Linked DNA regions of Rhizobium sp. N324. The protein of the gene in region 2 binds, or shares a complex with, the protein of the main gene of each other region. Links are inferred from orthologs where the notes say so. Each region holds a gene or a part of one and is shown on either strand. Other genes may lie near its edges. The genes, in order: dnaN and AMK05_RS00840.

Region 1 (8,509 bases), 180 kb from region 2 along the record:
CGGATATTCGCGCGGGCCGTGCGTAAAATCTTCGAATCCGGCGCGCCGCCGCCCTGATCTGATGTCATCTGCAACTTGTAGACCCGCTCGCGGGCGAGCGGCTTGGTCACGTCGTTTTCCATCTTCTGCATGAACCACTCGCTCAGCCGGCGGATTTCCGCCCGCTGGAAAGGGTCCTCGGCGAGCAGCCGCCGGTCGCGCTTCAACACGCCATGCGTCTCATCCAGGTATTCGGAAATGACGGTCGCGCCGCAGAGCGCCCGCATGCTGTCGTCGACATAAACAGGCAGCGTGCCGGCCGGGTTGAGCGCCAGGAAATCCCTGCGTTTCTCCCATGTCTGCTCCTCGATCAGATCCGCCTGATAGCCGTATTCGGCCAGGATCAGCCGGACGAAGCGAGATGCGGATGACATGGGATGATGATAAAGCGTGGGCATCGATACTCGAGCTTCGTGATTGCTGTTACAGGACTGTGTGGCAGCTCAGTTATAGCGCCCTAGTCATGACTCATTGGTTGAAGCTATAGGAGCTTGGCCCCGCCAATACAAGCGAATCGGATTTTACGCCATCTGACAATGGCGAGATACGGTCTAACGAACGAATGGAAGCGGCGGCCTGATCGACCCAAGCGGTCAGGCCCGACCGACCTTTAAACGGAGACAATGTATGGATTATATCAATGCTGCGCTTCTCGGTATCATCGAGGGGATTACCGAATTTCTGCCGATCTCGAGCACCGGCCATCTGATCATTGCGGAGCAATGGCTCGGCCACCGGTCGGACATGTTCAACATCGTCATCCAGGCCGGCGCCATCCTCGCCGTCACCATCATCTACTGGCGTCGGCTGCTGGATCTGGTGCTTGGCTGGCGGGAGCCTGAGAATCGCGATTATGCCGCCAAGCTGATCGTCGCCTTTCTCATCACTGCGATTCTCGGACTTATCGTCAAAAAGCTCGGCTTCGAACTGCCGGAGACCGCGACGCCGATTGCCTGGGCGCTGATCATCGGCGGTTTCTGGATGATCTTTGCCGAATGGGCTGCGGCACGCAAAGCCCCCCATAAGGAGATCACCTGGCTCGTCGCCATCCTGGTCGGCATCGCCCAGATCGTCGCCGGTGTCTTCCCGGGAACCTCGCGCTCCGGCGCCACGATCTTCGTCGCCATGCTGGCCGGCACCGGCAACCGCGCCGCAGCAACCGAATTCGCCTTTCTCGTCGGCATTCCCACCATGTATGCGGCGAGCGGCTATGAATTGCTGAAGACCTTCAAGGATGGCGGCGCGGCAAACGAAGACTGGACCGCACTCGGCATCGCCTTCGTCGTTTCCACCATCGTCGCGTTCATCGCCGTCAAATGGCTGCTGGCCTATATCAGAAGCAACCGGTTCACGCTGTTTGCCGTCTACCGCATCATTCTCGGCGTGTTGCTGCTCGGCATGGCCGCAACCGGCTTGATCGGCTGAGGCATCCCAACGCATTTGCATTCGCGCCGCGCCCCGGCGCGAATGCAATTTGCCGCGTCGAGCTTGCGGGCAGGCATGCGATTGCCAGCTGAGGGCGCCGTCAGATAACAATAAAAAGAGGTAGGTGCCTGCTGCTGTTTTGAAGCGGGCAAGACCGGGCGTTCATTATGGAGCGTCCTGCTTCAGGCGCTCCGACCGCTACGTGTCTTTATGAAAGATGCCGGCGGGAGGCCGGCCTTTCGTCAATGGCTGATCGAAGCCGTCGAGCAAGGATCGACGCCGTAGGCCGGCGAACAGCCGCCCTTCACTGCTGCGACCGAGCCGGACGCAACGAAGGAGCCTGCGAGGATAACCAGCGCCGCACACGCAAACAGGAGCGCGATTGACTTGCCCATCGAGAAATGCCTTTCACAGTGATTGCCGCACGCGATCCCAAGCGTTGAGTCCGTTGGAAGACGCGCGGGCTTGGTAGTCAGTGGAATGGCAAATAGCAATAAACGTTCCTGCTAAATTTGGCGTTAATTCCACAAAATTTCCGATGCGTCTTTTATGCAACGGCACTTGGTCTGACTGGCACAACAACATTTCAAACTTGCGCCGGCTTTGCTTGAACCGGCAAAAGAAAACGCCGTCCGCGGCATGCGCGAACGGCGTCGTTCCGACGGTTCAACAAATTGGTCAGGCGGCCTTGCCGGTGCCGGTATACTGGCCGTGCGGACGATAATGCACAAGATAGGAGCCGAGCACCGATGCGGCCATGGTCGGCGCAATGCCGAGGCCCTGCAACGTACGACCTTCCGCCTCGGCCGCAGCGGAAACGATGTTGTCGTGCTTCAGCATGCGCACCTGATCCGGCGTGACCGGCGGCGTTATGAAGGGGATCAGCGACGCGATGCTGCCGATCATCGACGCTATACCGAAGGGCAGGGAGACCAGCGGGTTTTTGCGGCACGTCACCTTCAGCATCGTCTCGAGACATTCGCGGAAGCTCAGCACCTCGGGCCCGCCAAGCTCATAGACCTTGCCACCGGCGACCTTGCCGTCGACGGCGCGGGCGACGGCCTCGGCGACATCCTCGACATAGACGGGTTGGAATTTCGTTTTGCCGCCGCCGATGAGCGGCAGGACCGGCGACATGCGGGCCATGTCGGCAAACTTGTTAAAGAAGCTGTCCTCCGGGCCGAAGACGATCGACGGGCGGAAGATCACCGCATCGGGCTTGACGGAGAGTATGGCGGTTTCGGCGCGGCCCTTGGTGCGGCCATAGCCGGACTCGGACTGGGCATTGGCGCCGATGGCTGAAATATGGGCGAGCGTGGCGCCAACGCCGCGTGCCGCTTCAGCAACCGCGCGCGCGCCGAATTCCTGCACGGCGTCGAAGGTGTTGCGGCCGGTCTCGTGCAGAATGCCGACGCAGTTGACGACATGATCGGCACCGTCGACGGCGCGGTCGATCGAATTGCGATAACGCAGGTTTGCCTGGACGAAGGAGATCTGCCCGACATTGCCGAGCGGCTGCAGGAAACCGGCGAGATCGGGACGGCGCACGGCGACGCGGATGCGATAGCCGCGTTTGGCGAGCGCCCGAACGACGTGCCTGCCCACGAAGCCGGACCCTCCGAACACGGTGACGAGCGGCGGCAGGTTGGCAAGGGTCATGGCAGGTTCCTCGAAAGGCTTGGCAGGATGCTGTATCGGCACCGTCTTAGCCCAATCCCGGCGCGACGGGAAGGCCTCTCGCACCGTCAGTTTTTGCGAATGCGAACTCGCCTGACGCATCGTGCGAAAGGACGCATGGCGCTCTAGATGCCTTCGACGACGACCATCTCCGCATCCGCCACTTCCTGGCGGATTTTGGCGGCGATCTGGTATTCCGGTGAATTGTAGCAGTCGACCGCATGCTGCATCGAGGGGAATTCGATCACCACGTTGCGGGCGCGCGCCTTGCCCTCGAGTTCGGTCAAGGCGCCGCCGCGTGCCAGGAAATTTGCGCCGTATTTTTCGAAGGCGGGCTTCGCCGCCGCCACATAATCCTTGTAGCGCTCGGCATCGCGAACATCGACGCGGGCGATCCAATATCCCTTAGCCATGGTCTTCTCCCTTTTGCGTTGCTGTCTGTCAGCGGTTTGCCGGCCAGCGCGCGGCAACCATTTCGTTGAGCACGGCGCGAGCGGCATGCCGGGGATCGGGCGCCTTGACGATCGGCCGGGCAACGACGAGATGCGTCGCCCCCGCCTTCAGCGCATCGAACGGCGTCATCACCCGCTTCTGGTCGCCATGCTCGCTGCCCGTCGGGCGAATGCCGGGCGTGACGATCGCCATGTCGGGTCCGACGATCTCGCGCACCTCGGCCGCCTCGGCCGCCGAGCAGACGATGCCGCCCATGCCGGCGGCGCGCGCCTGCCCGGCGCGGCGCAGCACCAGGCTGTGCGGATCCTGGCTGTAGCCGGCGTCGGCAAGGTCTTCGGCATCCATCGAGGTCAGCACGGTGACGCCGAGCAGGCAGAGGCCGGAGCCGGCGGCCGCCTCGACCGCGGCCTTCATCGCCTTGGGATAGGCATGCAGCGTCAGCATCGACATGCCCATCTTGGCAATGTTCTCGACGCCTGAGGCAACGGTGTTGTCGATGTCGAGCAGCTTCATGTCGAGGAAGATCTTCTTGCCGCTTGCCGCAAGATCGCGGGCAAATTCCAGCCCGCCGGCAAAGACCAGCTGATAGCCGATCTTATAGAAGAGAATGTCGTCGCCGAGCATGGAAACCAGTTTTTCCGCTTCGCCGATCGTTGGAACATCCAGGCCGACGATCAGCCGCTCGCGTGCGTCCATTTCAAGTCACCCCCGCCAGTCTTCGATGGGTGTCCAGTCGCATGTCAGGGCCAGATCCGCAAGGCCGAAAGCATAGAGATTGCCGCCGCCGCCCGGCTGGTCGCGGTCGCGGCCGATCGGTCTGCCGGCCAGGTGGCATTTGAGCAGCGTGCCGACGCCGCCATGGCCGACGAAGGCGATCGGGGCTGCCGCATCATGTGTGGCAAGAACGGTCTTCACCGCCGTAACGATGCGGGCCTGCGCGTCGACGGCGCGCTCCCAGCCTTTGAAGCTTTCTTCCGGATGGGCGAAGAACCAGTCGGCCGCTTCCTCGAATTGCGGCGGCGGCAGGAAGCCGGTGGCCGAACGGTCGTTCTCGTGCATGCCGTGGACGATCTCGATCGTCACGCCGGAGGCTGCCGCCAGAATTTCGGCCGTCTCGATCGCCTTGGTCTCGTCGCTGGAGATGATGCGCCGCAATTGCCGCACCCAGCCGCTCTCGGCGGCTTTGCGCGCCCGCGCCGCGCCGAGATCGGAAAGCCCCCATTTCGGCACCGGCACATTGGCGTCGATCCTCACCTGCGGATGGGTGATATAGAGCCCGAACATCAGCCGCGCCTGTAGATCCAGAGCTGCGCTGGCGGAATGTTGCGCATGACGAAGTCGAAATGCTGAATATGGTAGCGGTCGGGATTGGCGGCGATCGGCGAGATCGCGCCATAGGAGATCTGCACCACCGGCCGCCCCGGCGGCAGGCGGTCGAGCAGGCTTTCGAGCAGCGAGACGCGCATCGCCATCGGGAAGTTCAGGAGCGGAATGCAGGAGATGACACAATCGAACGTCCGGTCGCCGAATGCACCCAGCGTCGCCTGCAGATCGAAGGCATCGCCATTGATGAAGTGGACGCCGGGATAGGCGCGCTGCAGATGCTGGTGGAAATCCGTCGAATATTCGATCGCCACCAGATTGTCCGGCTTCACGCCGCGGCCGAGGATCGCCTTGGTGATGGCGCCCGTGCCCGGGCCAAGCTCCAGCACCGGCAGCCCGGAATGCATGTCGATGACGCTTGCCATGCGCTTGGCGGTGATCGACGAGGTCGGCACGATCGAGCCGACCGTCTTCGGCCCCTGCATCATGCCCCGGAAGAAACGAATTTCCTCATCGAATTTCTTGCCGAAGTGTTCCTTGACCTTGACCCTTAAGCGCATTCTCCACCCATCCGCATGTTGATCGATTGTCTTAGTATGCCGCTTGTCGCTGTCGGGACAAGGATTTTCGCAACAAGGACATCGGCATCAACAACTCATGCGGCTTTCGGCGCCGATCGCGGCACGAGACCGGCAAGCCTTTGGCTGAGATGCTCGGCGTCGACAGGCGCGCGCAGCTTCTTGTCGGTATTGTCGAAATAGAGATAGACGTCGCGGCCCTTGTTGGACGCTGCGAGCGGCGCCAGCACCCGCGTCGCATTTTTCGGTTCTCCGCCGGTTGCCCAGGCGCGGACGCGTTCGGCCCATAGGTCGAGTGCCTCGTCCTCATAGCCGCTGACATAGAGTTGTTCGGAACCATGTAGGCGGCAATAAACGAAATCGGCGGTGATATCCATCAGCAATGGCCATTCCACCGTGTCGGCGCAGACGAGGGCGACATTATGTCGCCGGAGCATCTCGATGAAGGCAGGAGAGCGGAAGCTGTCGTGGCGGATTTCCAGCGCGTGGCGGAGCGGCTGATCGCCGTCGCTTCGAAGCCAGGCGCGGCCTTTGACGTGCCCGTCATGCCGCTTGGCGAGTGCTTCAGCCGCATCGCGGTGCTGCGGCAGCAGCGCCAGGAAATTTTCGAAAAGATCGGGGTCGAAGGCCATGTTCGGCGGGAATTGCCAGAGGATCGGCCCAAGCTTGGGGCCAAGCCGCAGCAGGCCGGAGGCGAGAAAATTGGCGAGCGCCGTCTCGATCTCGCGCAGCCGCAGCATATGGGTGATGAAGCGCGGCCCCTTGACCGCGAAGACGAAATTCTCGGGTGTTTCGTCGCGCCAGCGGCCGAAGCTGTCCGAACGCTGCAGGCTGTAGAAGGTGCCGTTGATCTCGATCGACGGGAAGCGCCGGGCGGCATAGGAAAGTTCCTGCTTCTGCGGCAGGCCTTCCGGATAGAATTGGCCGCGCCAGGGCGCATAGGTCCAGCCGGATACGCCGATGCGCACCGTTCCCGTCTTTTTCGTCATCGGATCCTCCGTTTTTACGGGAGGAGCAATCCTCCGCTTAACAGGAGGAAAAACGGAGCCGGGCGGCCTTCGTTCCCGTCAGACGCGCATCGGCATCAGCACGTAGAGCGCATCGTCGCCCGCCGTGTCGCGGATCAGCGTCGGCGAGCCGGCATCGGCCAGCAGGAAGATCGCTTGCTCGCCGGAAAGCTGCGCGGTGATGTCGAGCAGGTATTTGGCATTGAAGCCGATTTCCATCGCATCCGTATCGTAACCGACGGCGACTTCCTCGGTGGCGCTGCCGGAATCCGGATTGTTGACGGTCAGCATCAGCTGCCCTTCGGACAGTGCCAGCTTCACGGCGCGGCCTCGCTCGGACGAAATGGTGGAAACACGGTCGACGGCCTGCGCGAAGGTCGTGCAATCGACGCGCATTTCCTTGTCGTTGCCCGTCGGGATGACCCGCTGGTAATCCGGGAAGGTGCCGTCGATCAGCTTCGAGGTCATGACGATCGAGCCGATGGTCAGTCGGATCTTGGCATCGGAGACCTCGACGGTCACCGTCACCTCCGGATTGTCGACCAGCTTCTGCAATTCTCCCACAGTCTTGCGCGGAATGATGATGCCGGGCATGCCTTCCGAGCCGGAGGGCGCATCGACATCGGCGCGTGCCAGCCGGTGGCCGTCGGTGGCGACCGCCCTGAGCTTCAGGTCGCCATTGCTCTCGATCGTGTGGAAGAAGATGCCGTTGAGATAATAGCGCGTCTCCTCGGTCGAGATCGCAAACTGTGTGCGGTCGATCAGCATCTTCAGGTCGGTCGCCTTCAGCTTGAAGGAATGCGTGAAGGTGCCGGCGGTCAGATCGGGAAAGTCGGATTCCGGCAGGCACTGCAGCGAGAATTTCGAGCGGCCGGACTGCACGGTCATCGAGCCGCCGTCGGTGCTGGTGGCGAGCAGCACTTCCGAGCCGTCGGGAAGCTTGCGCACGATATCGTAGAGAAGATGGGCCGGAACGGTGGTGGCGCCTGCTTGTTCGACGCTGGCCGGCGTCGCCTCGGTGATTTCGAGGTCGAGGTCGGTCGCCTTCATGTCGAGGTTCTGGCCGTCGGCCTTCAGCAATACGTTGGACAGGATCGGGATCGTGTTGCGACGTTCGACCACGCGGTGCACGTGGTTCAGCGATTTCAACAGGTTTGACCGCTCAATAGTAATACGCATGGAATGCTACCGCTTTCGACCGTGACTGTCCGGGCGCATCGAGCACCCGAAGAATGCTTTCCCGGCCTGAGACCGGAGGAGTGGACGGGCAAAATGGCAGACTTCAGCATCGGATTGCAAGAGGCATGGAGAGCCAAGCGCCTGCATTTGCGGTTTTCCCGGGCAATTCTCACAGAAATCCGAACCCTTGCCGAAGCCGTGCCGCTCGCCCATAAAGGCGCGACGACGGCGGGACGAAAGCAAATGGCATGAATGAGGAAACGACAGAGCAGGCCGCCACCCGGCGAAGCTTCCGCCTGCACAATATGGCGGTACCGGCGCGGCCGCTGGAACCGGCGCTCTATCTGGTCGCCACCCCGATCGGCAATCTCGGCGATATCACGCTGCGGGCGCTGGAAACACTGGCCGGCGCCGATGTGCTCGCTTGCGAGGATACGCGCGTCACCCGTGTGCTGCTCGACCGCTACGGCATCCAGAACCGCCCCTTCGCCTATCACGAATACAATGCCGACGAGGCCGGCCCGCGGCTCCTCCAGGCGCTGGAGGCCGGCCGCTCGGTGGCACTGGTGTCGGATGCCGGCACGCCGCTGGTCTCCGATCCCGGCTATCGGCTGGCGCAGCAGGCGATTACGGCAGGTTACCGCGTCATTCCCATTCCCGGCGCCTCGGCTCCGCTTGCAGCCCTTGTCGGCTCCGGCCTGCCGAACGACGCCTTTCTGTTCGCCGGCTTCCTGCCGGTCAAGGACAAGGCCCGCCGCGACCGTCTCGGCGAACTTGCCGCGGCCCCCGCGACACTGATCTTCTTTGAATCGCCGCATCGCATCGGCG
Region 2 (8,592 bases):
CGCCTCGGGAAAGCAGGTCGGCGTCATGCCGTTCTTCGCCTGCCATTCACCGATCGAACGCCGGGTCTTGTAACCCGGCAGGCCGTCGGGGCCGCCGACATCGTAGCCCTGCCGCTCCAGCGCCTTCTGCATGGCGGCGACATCGGAGCGCAGCATCTTGCCGACATCGCCCCATCGGCCTTGAAAGGCGCCGCCATTATAGGCGATCCGATCGGCGAGATTGCCGATATAGAGCGCGTAGAGATCGGAATTATTATATTCCTTGATGATATAGAAATTCGGCGTGACGATGAATTCGGGCCCGTCACGGCCGGCCGGCACCAGCATCATGCTTTGCGCTTTTAGCTCGCCGGCGGGAAAGCCCTTGCCGGAGATGCGGTCGATGCCGAGCGAGGCCCAGTGCGACAGCGGCTTTGCCAGATCCGGCCCCTCCTGGGCGCAGGAGACCGCCGCTGGTATCGACACCTCGAAGCCCCAGTCGCGGTCGCGCTGCCAGCCCTTCTTGACCAGATAGTTGGCGATCGAGGCAAGCGTATCCGGCACCGAAGTCCAGATATTGCGGTGGCCGTCGCCGTCGAAATCGACCGCATATTTCAGATAGCTCGTCGGCATGAACTGCGGCTGGCCGAGCGCGCCGGCCCACGAACCCTTGAACTCGGCAGGCGTCACGTCGCCGCCGTCGAGAATATGCAGCGCCGCCATCAGTTCGGTGCGGAACATCTCCTTGCGCGTCGACATGAAGGCCTTGGTCGCCAGCACCTCGATCGCCGGATTCGGGATCTTCGCAGCGCCGAAGCCGGTCTCCCGGCCCCAGATGGCCAGCACGATCGAGCCCGGCACGCCATAGGTCTTCTCGATCCGCTTCAGCGTCGAGCCATATTGCGCGGCAAAGCCGCGCCCGGTTGCGGCAAGCCTCTTCAGATGGTCCTCGTTGAAATAGGGACCGGGCGAGGAAAACTCCGCCTGCGTCTGCTTCTGCTCCTTCGGTGGCGGGAAACCAGGCGGGGCGAGATCGGGCAGGTTCCAGTTCAGCTCAATGCCGGAGAAGGCCGCCTTGAAGGTCTTCTCGGAAATACCGTTCGCTTTCGCCTCGGGCCAGAGATCCTTCTGCACCCAGGTCTCGAACTGCGCCTCGACGTCGGCTTTCGAAGGGGCTGCATATGAGGGGAGAGGGAGGACGGCGGTCATTATCGCCAATGCGAGTATCCGCAGCCGTCGTGGAACACCCCCCTCTGTCCTGCCGGACATCTCCCCCACAAGGGGGGAGATCGGCTGGGGGCACCCTCTCGTCCGAACCAAACGCTGCAGATCGCCGCCGCCTGGCACGCGGTCAAGATTTCGCGACGCCGGTGAAACTTGCCGATCTCCCCCCTTGTGGGGGTCCGAAGGACGGGTCGAGACCCGCGGCTCGACCCCGGGCCCGGCAGGGCAGAGGGGGGTATCTTTCGACATATACAAATCCCTCATATCACCGTCCGCGCCCGAAGGGCCGCCGCCAGCGTGCCCTCGTCGAGATAATCGAGTTCGCCGCCGACCGGCACGCCATGCGCCAGCCGGGTGATCTTCACCTCAAGCCCCTGCAATTGGTCGGTGATGTAATGCGCGGTCGTCTGTCCCTCGACGGTGGCGTTGACCGCGATGATCAGCTCCCGGATGCCGCCTTCGCCGATCCGGTCGATCAGGCCGCGAATATTCAGATCGTCGGGCCCGATCCCGTCGAGCGGCGACAGCGTGCCGCCGAGCACGTGATAGGCGGCGTTCATCGCGCCGGCCCGCTCCAGCGCCCAGAGGTCGGAGACGTCTTCGACGACGATGATGATGGATTGATCGCGCTGCGTGTCGGTGCAGACGGTGCAGGGATCGACGGTATCGACATTGCCGCAGCGCGAGCAGATCTTCACCTTGTCGTAAGCCTCGCCCATCGCATTCGACAGTGGCCCCAGCAACTGGTCCTTCTTCTTGATAAGGTGCAGTGCAGCCCGGCGCGCCGAGCGCGGCCCGAGGCCCGGCACCTTTGCCAGAAGCTGGATGAGTTTTTCGATTTCGGGGCCGGTGACTCGTTTTGCCATGCGCCGTTCTTAACTGATATGCAGCGAAAACGGAATCGCGGAAGGATCGGCCGTCCCATGAAAATCCAGGCGCTATGCATCGGCAATCCGGAACGGCTGCCGGGCAAGAGCTACAAGACCGGCATCTTCAAACATGCCGTCAACGGCGCGGTGATGATCGATGCCGAAGGGCTGGTCGGCGATGCCATCTGCAACCGCAAACACCATGGCGGCGTCGACCAGGCCGTCTATATCGAGGGATCGCTGACGCTCGATTGGTGGACGCAGCAACTCGGCCGTCCGTACGAGTCAGGCACGTTCGGCGAAAACATGGTGATCTCAGACCTCGACAATCGCGACGTTGCCGTCGGCGACCGGTTCGTCTCAGGCGATCTCGTCCTCGAGGTCAGCGCCTGCCGCATTCCCTGCGCCACCTTCGCCGCCAGGATGGCCGATCCGAAATTCGTCAAACGTTATACCGTGGCCGCCCGTCCCGGCATCTATTGTCGCGTCATCCGCGGCGGCGTCGCCGAAGCCGGAATGCCGGTGGAGCATCAGTCCTTTCCCGGCGAAAAAGTCACAATGGCGGAACTGATGGAAACTTTTGGCCGACGGCTTTCGGAGGCGGACCGGGCGCGATATCTCGCTGCTCCTATTCACTACAAGTTGCGCGCGATGCTTGACGCGCAACGGTAGGCGCAGGCTTGCCGGTGCGTCGCGAACGCGATTGTTACATCGTCCATCGCAACAGTGGTGAAAGTAAAGATTGAATCGCCGGCTGTCAGAACGGCAGCTTGAAACCGGGTGGAATCGGCAGGCCGGCGGTCAGTGCCTTGGTCTTTTCGGCGGCGAGCGCCTCGGCCTTGTCCTTGGCGTCCTTGTGGGCGGCGACGATCAGGTCCTCGAGGATCTCGACATCGTCTTCCTTGAACAGCGACGGGTCGATCTTCAGGCTCTTCAGCTCGCCCTTGCCCGAGATGACGGCGGTGACGAGGCCGCCGCCCGCCTTGCCTTCGGCCGTGAGCTCGGCGATCTCCGCCTGCATCTGCTCCATCTTGGCCTGCATTTCCTTGACTTTGCCCATCATGCCCATGATGTCGCGCATCGTCTCGCTCCTTCTTGAAATCAGAATTCTATATCGTCGCCGGGCAGGATATCACCGTCTTCCGATTCGGCGGCGGCAGGCGGCGTCGCCTCTTCCGCTTCTTCCTCGGGCGTCGGCGCCCTGACGCGCACGTCGATGATCTTGGCGCCCGGAAACTGCGCCAGGATCGCCGCGACATCCGGGTCCTGGCGGGCATCGCTGACGCGCTGTTGCTGTGCCTTGGCTTCCGCCTCCACCATCGTCGGTCCGCCTTCTTCGCGGCTGGTGCTGACGATCCAGTGGATGCCCGTCCATTCCTTCAGTTTGACGGCAAGCTCGTTCAGCAGCGTGCCCGGTGCGCCCTCGGTGAGGTTCACATCCAGCCGCCCGGATTCGATGCGGACGGGCCGCACGAAGTTGCGCACCAGTGCCTTCAGCTTGACGTCCCGTTTTTCGGCGGCGAGATCGACGATATCACTGATCGAATTGACCGGGACGAGCGGCTTCGGTGTCTCCGCCGGTTTCGTCTCGATCCGGCCGACTGGCATGGTCTCCGGCTGGCTGCTGGGCACGGCGCGCAGCATCGCCACCGGCGCGGACGCCTGCGGCTTGCCGGGCGCGATTTCCGGCGCGCGCGCCGCGACGCTGCTTTGATAGGGAACGCGCGTGCCGCCGCCGCCATTGCCGGAAGGCGGGGAGGCGGGCCGCGGGCCGGCATTGTCGGCGGAAAATTCGGCAAGCCGCCGCGCTGCATCCTCGGGCGCCGGCAGATGCGCCGCATGCGTGAGCCGGATCAGCACCATTTCGGCCGCACCCGCCGTCCGCGACGAGCCTTCCGTTTCCGGAATGCCCTTCAGCAGCATCTGCCAGATGCGCGACAGCGTCGTCACCGCGACGCCCTTGGCGAATTCCGCCGCCTTGGTGCGCTCGACTTCGCTGAGCGAAGGGTCGTTTGCCGCATCCGGCACATATTTCAGCCGCGTCACCAGATGGGTGAAATCGGCAAGATCGGTCAGCACCACCACCGGATTGGCGCCGGCCTCGTACTGGCTCTGAAATTCGCCGAGGGCTGCGGCCACATCACCCTTGACGACATGCTGGAACAGATCGACGATCCGGGCGCGGTCGGCAAGGCCGAGCATCCCGCGCACGGCTTCCGCCTGCACGGCGCCGGCGCCATGGGCGATCGCCTGGTCGAGCAGCGACAGGCCGTCGCGCGCCGAGCCTTCGGCCGCGCGTGCGATCATTGCCAGCGCATCCGGTTCGGCCTCGATGCCTTCCTTGGCGGCGATCGTCGAAAACAGCCCGACGAGATCCGACGCGCTGATGCGGCGCAGGTCGAAGCGCTGGCAGCGCGACAGCACCGTGATCGGCACCTTGCGGATTTCGGTGGTGGCGAAGATGAATTTCACATGCTCAGGCGGCTCTTCGAGCGTCTTCAGCAGGCCGTTGAAGGCCTGCGTCGAGAGCATGTGCACTTCGTCGATGATATAGACCTTGTAACGCGCCGAAACCGGGCGGTAGCGCACCTGCTCGATGATCTCTCTTATATCGTCGATACCGGTATGGGAGGCCGCGTCCATCTCGATCACGTCGACATGCCGGCCTTCCATGATCGCCTGGCAGTGCTCGCCGGGGGTGCGAAGGTCGATCGTCGGTTTGTCGATCTCCGACGTCTTGTAGTTCAGCGCCCGCGCCAGGATGCGTGCCGTCGTCGTCTTGCCGACGCCGCGCACGCCGGTCAGCATATAGGCCTGGGCGATGCGGCCGGTCTCGAAGGCATTGGTCAGGGTGCGGACCATCGGCTCCTGGCCGACCATCAGGTCCGTGAAATCCTTGGGGCGGTATTTGCGAGCCAGCACCCGGTATCCGGTGCCCGTCGAGGCGGCATCTTTTGATTGTCGCTCGGTGTCGCTCATCGCCCTGCTTGTCGCCCGGATCGTCGGGCACTTCGTGGAGAGAAGGTGGGAGGCTGGCACGATGACCCGTGCCGGGCTCGTTAGGGCTGCTTCCTTCCGGACCTGACCCGGTTGGCGAGTGGCTCGTCCACCACCAACCTCCCGGATGCACATATCGGCAATATCGTCATCAAAAGCAAGCCAACATGCGAAAAAACTGCTAGTCGTTGGAAAACATGGGAGGAATGCCTTTTGAACGGTTTCGTGCTCGACCCCCGGCTGGAAAACGACAGCACCAGCGTCATGGTCACCGGCCTCTGTGATCTCAGATTGTCGAGGGATGCCCGCTGGCCCTGGCTCATTCTCGTGCCGCGCCGGGCCGATATCACCGAAATCTTCGAGCTGACGCCGCTCGACCAGGTGCTGCTCGCCTTCGAGACGGACCTCGTCGCCAAAGCGCTCAAAGAGATCACCGGTGCTGCAAAAATCAATGTCGGGGCTCTTGGCAATATCGTCCGCCAGCTTCATGTTCATGTCATTGCCCGCTTCGAAGGCGACGCCAATTGGCCGGGTCCCGTCTGGGGGTTCGGGCGCGCGGAACCCTACGAGGACGGAAAGAGAGACGAATTCATAGCGAAGCTGCGGGAAGCCCTTTCATCATGAGTCATTCGCTTTTCGATTCGGATGTGCCGCATCCCGAACCCAGCAATCTCACGGCTTTTGCCGCCAATGACCTCAATCGCGATTCCGAGCATCGCGACGAACACTCCGTCGAAAAGGCGCTGGCAAGGGACGGCACGCATATCTTCGCCTTCGCCAGAGACAGGCTGGTGCTGAAGCATGACGGCCAGGTGCTCGATCCGCTTTTTGCCCGCTACGAGCTGCAGGAATTGCAGCCGGATTGGGACGAGACCGTGCTTCTCGGCTACCGCAAATCGGGCGAGCCGCGGCTCGCCGTCCCCGTCGGCATCGACGTCGACGATCTTGCCAGCCATTACAAGCCTGCCGACGGCCGTACTTTGTTTCGCGAAATGCTGATCGACGAGGTGCTGCTCGGCGAATTCGCCCAGGCCGCGAGCCTCATCCGCTGGAATGGCGACAACCGCTTCTGCGGCCGCTGCGGCTCGGCGATGGAGATCCACATCGGCGGCTACAAGCGGGTCTGCGCCGCCTGCGAACACATGATCTTTCCGCGCACCGACCCCGTCGTCATCATGCTGACGATCGACGAGAGCCGCGACCTCTGCCTGCTCGGCCGCAGCCCGCATTTTGCACCTGGCATGTATTCCTGCCTCGCCGGCTTCGTCGAACCCGGCGAGACCATCGAGAACGCCGTGCGCCGCGAAACGCTGGAGGAATCGGGCATCCGCACCGGCCGCATCCGCTACCACGCCTCGCAGCCCTGGCCGATGCCGCATTCGCTGATGATCGGCTGTTACGCCGAGGCGAAATCCACCGACATCAGCCGCGACGAGACCGAACTCGAGGATTGCCGCTGGTTCACCCGCGAGGAAACGATCGAGATGCTGGAACGCCCGAGCGCGACTGGCAAGGCCTCGCCGCCGAAAGGCGCGATCGCCCACCGCCTGATGCGCGACTGGGTGGAGTGGAAGCGCTAACACCATGCCGGTCGCCCGCTCGGAACGGCTGCTGACGCTGCTCCAGACGCTTCGGCGTTACCGGCGGCCGGTGACCGGCACCGTGCTTGCCGAGGAGACCGGCGTCAGCCTGCGTACGCTCTATCGCGACATTGCCAGCCTGCAGGCCCAAGGGGCGATGATCGAAGGCGAAGCCGGGATCGGCTACGTGCTGAGGCCGGGCTTGATGCTGCCACCGATGATGTTCTCCGAGGAGGAACTGGAAGCGCTGGTCCTCGGCTCGCGCTGGGTCGCGCGCGCCGCCGAACCGCGCCTGGCCGGCGCCGGCGCCGATGCGCTGGCCAAGATAGCCGCGGTGCTGCCGGCCGATATGCGGGAGATGATCGATTCGGCCGCCCTTTTCGTCGGCCCCAAGCGCCGGGACGAGGACAAGGCTGACGTTTCGGCGATCCGCCGGGCGATCCGTCTGGAGCGTATTCTCGAACTGCACTATGGCGACGAGCAGGGTCGAATTTCGCGCCGCCGCGTCTGGCCTTTCGCACTCGGCTATTTCGAGCATGTGCGGGTCCTCATGGCCTGGTGCGAGTTGCGCCAGGACTTCCGCCATTTCCGCACCGACCGCATTATCGACATGACGCTGCACGAGGTGCGTTATCCGCGCCGCCGAACGGTTCTCCTCAAGGAATGGCGCGAGCAGGACGTGCCGCTCGAGAACTGAAACGCTGCTGCCATAAACTGTCAGCAGTCGGCGTTATCATCAGTACCAGTCCACTACAGCGCCGCGCGTCTTTGGACGCGCAAAGGACGCTGTAGCATCCAAGGTTCCGCGCATCGTGCCGATGCGCTAGGGAAGGAGTACTGATCATGGCAATGCCTCCCGCCATCCATTTCGCCAACGAGCGTTTTACCGCTGAGACCTTTGCCGATGTGATTTCGGCCGAAACTTTTGCCGACGCCCACCAATCGGCGCGCTCCGGCTTGCTGCGACTGGTCATCGGCTTTCTCCGGAATCCCAGGGGAAGCCGCCCGAAACTCGATCTGGAATCGACACCGGATTCCTTGAAGCGCGACCTCGGCTTCATGGATGGGCGCGGCCCGCGCCGCGAGAATCGTTTTCCAGTCTAAATTCATCACCATTGACATTCCACCGGACGAAAACGGGGCGCCGCAGTTGCAGCGCCCCCACATCCTGCTGCCATCCATTGGCAGCAGCCGGGTCCGTCGTCCCTACCATTTCACATCAACGGGAGAGCCGAAAATGCCCAGCCCCAACCTGATAATCCTTTACGTCAAGGACCCCGGCGAAAGCGCCAGCTTCTACCGCAACCTCCTGAACCGAGAACCGGCCGTGGAAGCGCCGAATTTCGTTGCCTTTCCACTCGAGGGCGGCTTCACCCTCGGCCTCTGGCGGCGCAGCAAGGTCGAGCCGCAGCCCTCCGCCATCGGCAACCGCGGCGAAGTGGCGTTCATGGTGGCGGGGGAAAATGCCGTCGCCCGGCAGTATGAGGATTGGCGCGGCCGCGGCCTGCCGATCGCCCAGGAACTGACCGAACTGGATTTCGGCCCGACCTTCGTCGTGCTCGACCCGGACGGTCATCGACTGCGCGTCTGTGAGCCGGATAAATAATACTGATGTTGTGCCCGGAATGTGCAGCGCTTCCGGGCACATGCATAGAACAAAGACCTAAAGCAGGCCTCGCATCGCATGCCCCGTGTAGACGCCGAGGATGCGCACCTTCTCGGAGAAGAACCGCAGCTCCTCCAAGGCCCGGCGCACGTTCGGGTCGTTCGGATGGCCTTCGATATCGGCGTAGAACTGTGTCGCCACGAATCGTCCGCCGAGCTGATAGCTTTCGAGCTTCGTCATGTTGATGTTGTTGGTGGCAAAGCCGCCGAGCGCCTTGTAGAGCGCGGCCGGAATGTTGCGGACGTTGAAGACGAAGGTGGTGACGACCTTTTCCTCA

Evidence for each region.
Region 1: the proteins of AMK05_RS00840 (region 2) and dnaN are in contact, whole or in part, in a cryo-EM structure (PDB 8GIZ), measured with the Escherichia coli proteins. The link is inferred for Rhizobium sp. N324 from one-to-one orthologs.

Annotation. Positions count from the first base shown.
Region 1 is NZ_CP013630.1:354,050-362,558, forward strand. The notes cover bases 5,623-8,509. They hold dnaN (DNA polymerase III subunit beta), read right to left. Parts: upstream 7,682-8,509; coding sequence 6,563-7,681; downstream 5,623-6,562. Other genes in these bases: AMK05_RS01760 (DUF72 domain-containing protein), read right to left, coding at 5,623-6,484; rsmI (16S rRNA (cytidine(1402)-2'-O)-methyltransferase), read left to right, coding at 7,930-8,509. Also shown: AMK05_RS01725 (glutathione S-transferase family protein), read right to left, coding at 1-437; AMK05_RS01730 (undecaprenyl-diphosphate phosphatase), read left to right, coding at 667-1,464; AMK05_RS35060 (hypothetical protein), read right to left, coding at 1,707-1,859; AMK05_RS01735 (complex I NDUFA9 subunit family protein), read right to left, coding at 2,143-3,123; AMK05_RS01740 (DUF1330 domain-containing protein), read right to left, coding at 3,267-3,554; pyrF (orotidine-5'-phosphate decarboxylase), read right to left, coding at 3,583-4,290; AMK05_RS01750 (histidine phosphatase family protein), read right to left, coding at 4,297-4,878; phospholipid N-methyltransferase PmtA, read right to left, coding at 4,878-5,477; more of AMK05_RS01760, read right to left, coding at 5,573-5,622. UniProt on the Escherichia coli protein: Confers DNA tethering and processivity to DNA polymerases and other proteins. Acts as a clamp, forming a ring around DNA (a reaction catalyzed by the clamp-loading complex) which diffuses in an ATP-independent manner freely and bidirectionally along dsDNA.
Region 2 is NZ_CP013630.1:180,803-189,394, forward strand. The notes cover bases 2,613-5,582. They hold AMK05_RS00840 (DNA polymerase III subunit gamma/tau), read right to left. Parts: upstream 5,052-5,582; coding sequence 3,174-5,051; downstream 2,613-3,173. Other genes in these bases: AMK05_RS00830 (MOSC domain-containing protein), read left to right, coding at 2,613-2,744; AMK05_RS00835 (YbaB/EbfC family nucleoid-associated protein), read right to left, coding at 2,830-3,153; AMK05_RS00850 (HIT domain-containing protein), read left to right, coding at 5,283-5,582. In the rest of the region: AMK05_RS00820 (lytic murein transglycosylase), read right to left, coding at 1-1,248; recombination mediator RecR, read right to left, coding at 1,464-2,069; more of AMK05_RS00830, read left to right, coding at 2,127-2,612; more of AMK05_RS00850, read left to right, coding at 5,583-5,693; nudC (NAD(+) diphosphatase), read left to right, coding at 5,690-6,649; AMK05_RS00860 (helix-turn-helix transcriptional regulator), read left to right, coding at 6,654-7,346; AMK05_RS00865 (hypothetical protein), read left to right, coding at 7,493-7,753; AMK05_RS00870 (VOC family protein), read left to right, coding at 7,887-8,255; AMK05_RS00875 (prephenate dehydratase), read right to left, coding at 8,313-8,592. UniProt on the Escherichia coli protein: Part of the beta sliding clamp loading complex, which hydrolyzes ATP to load the beta clamp onto primed DNA to form the DNA replication pre-initiation complex.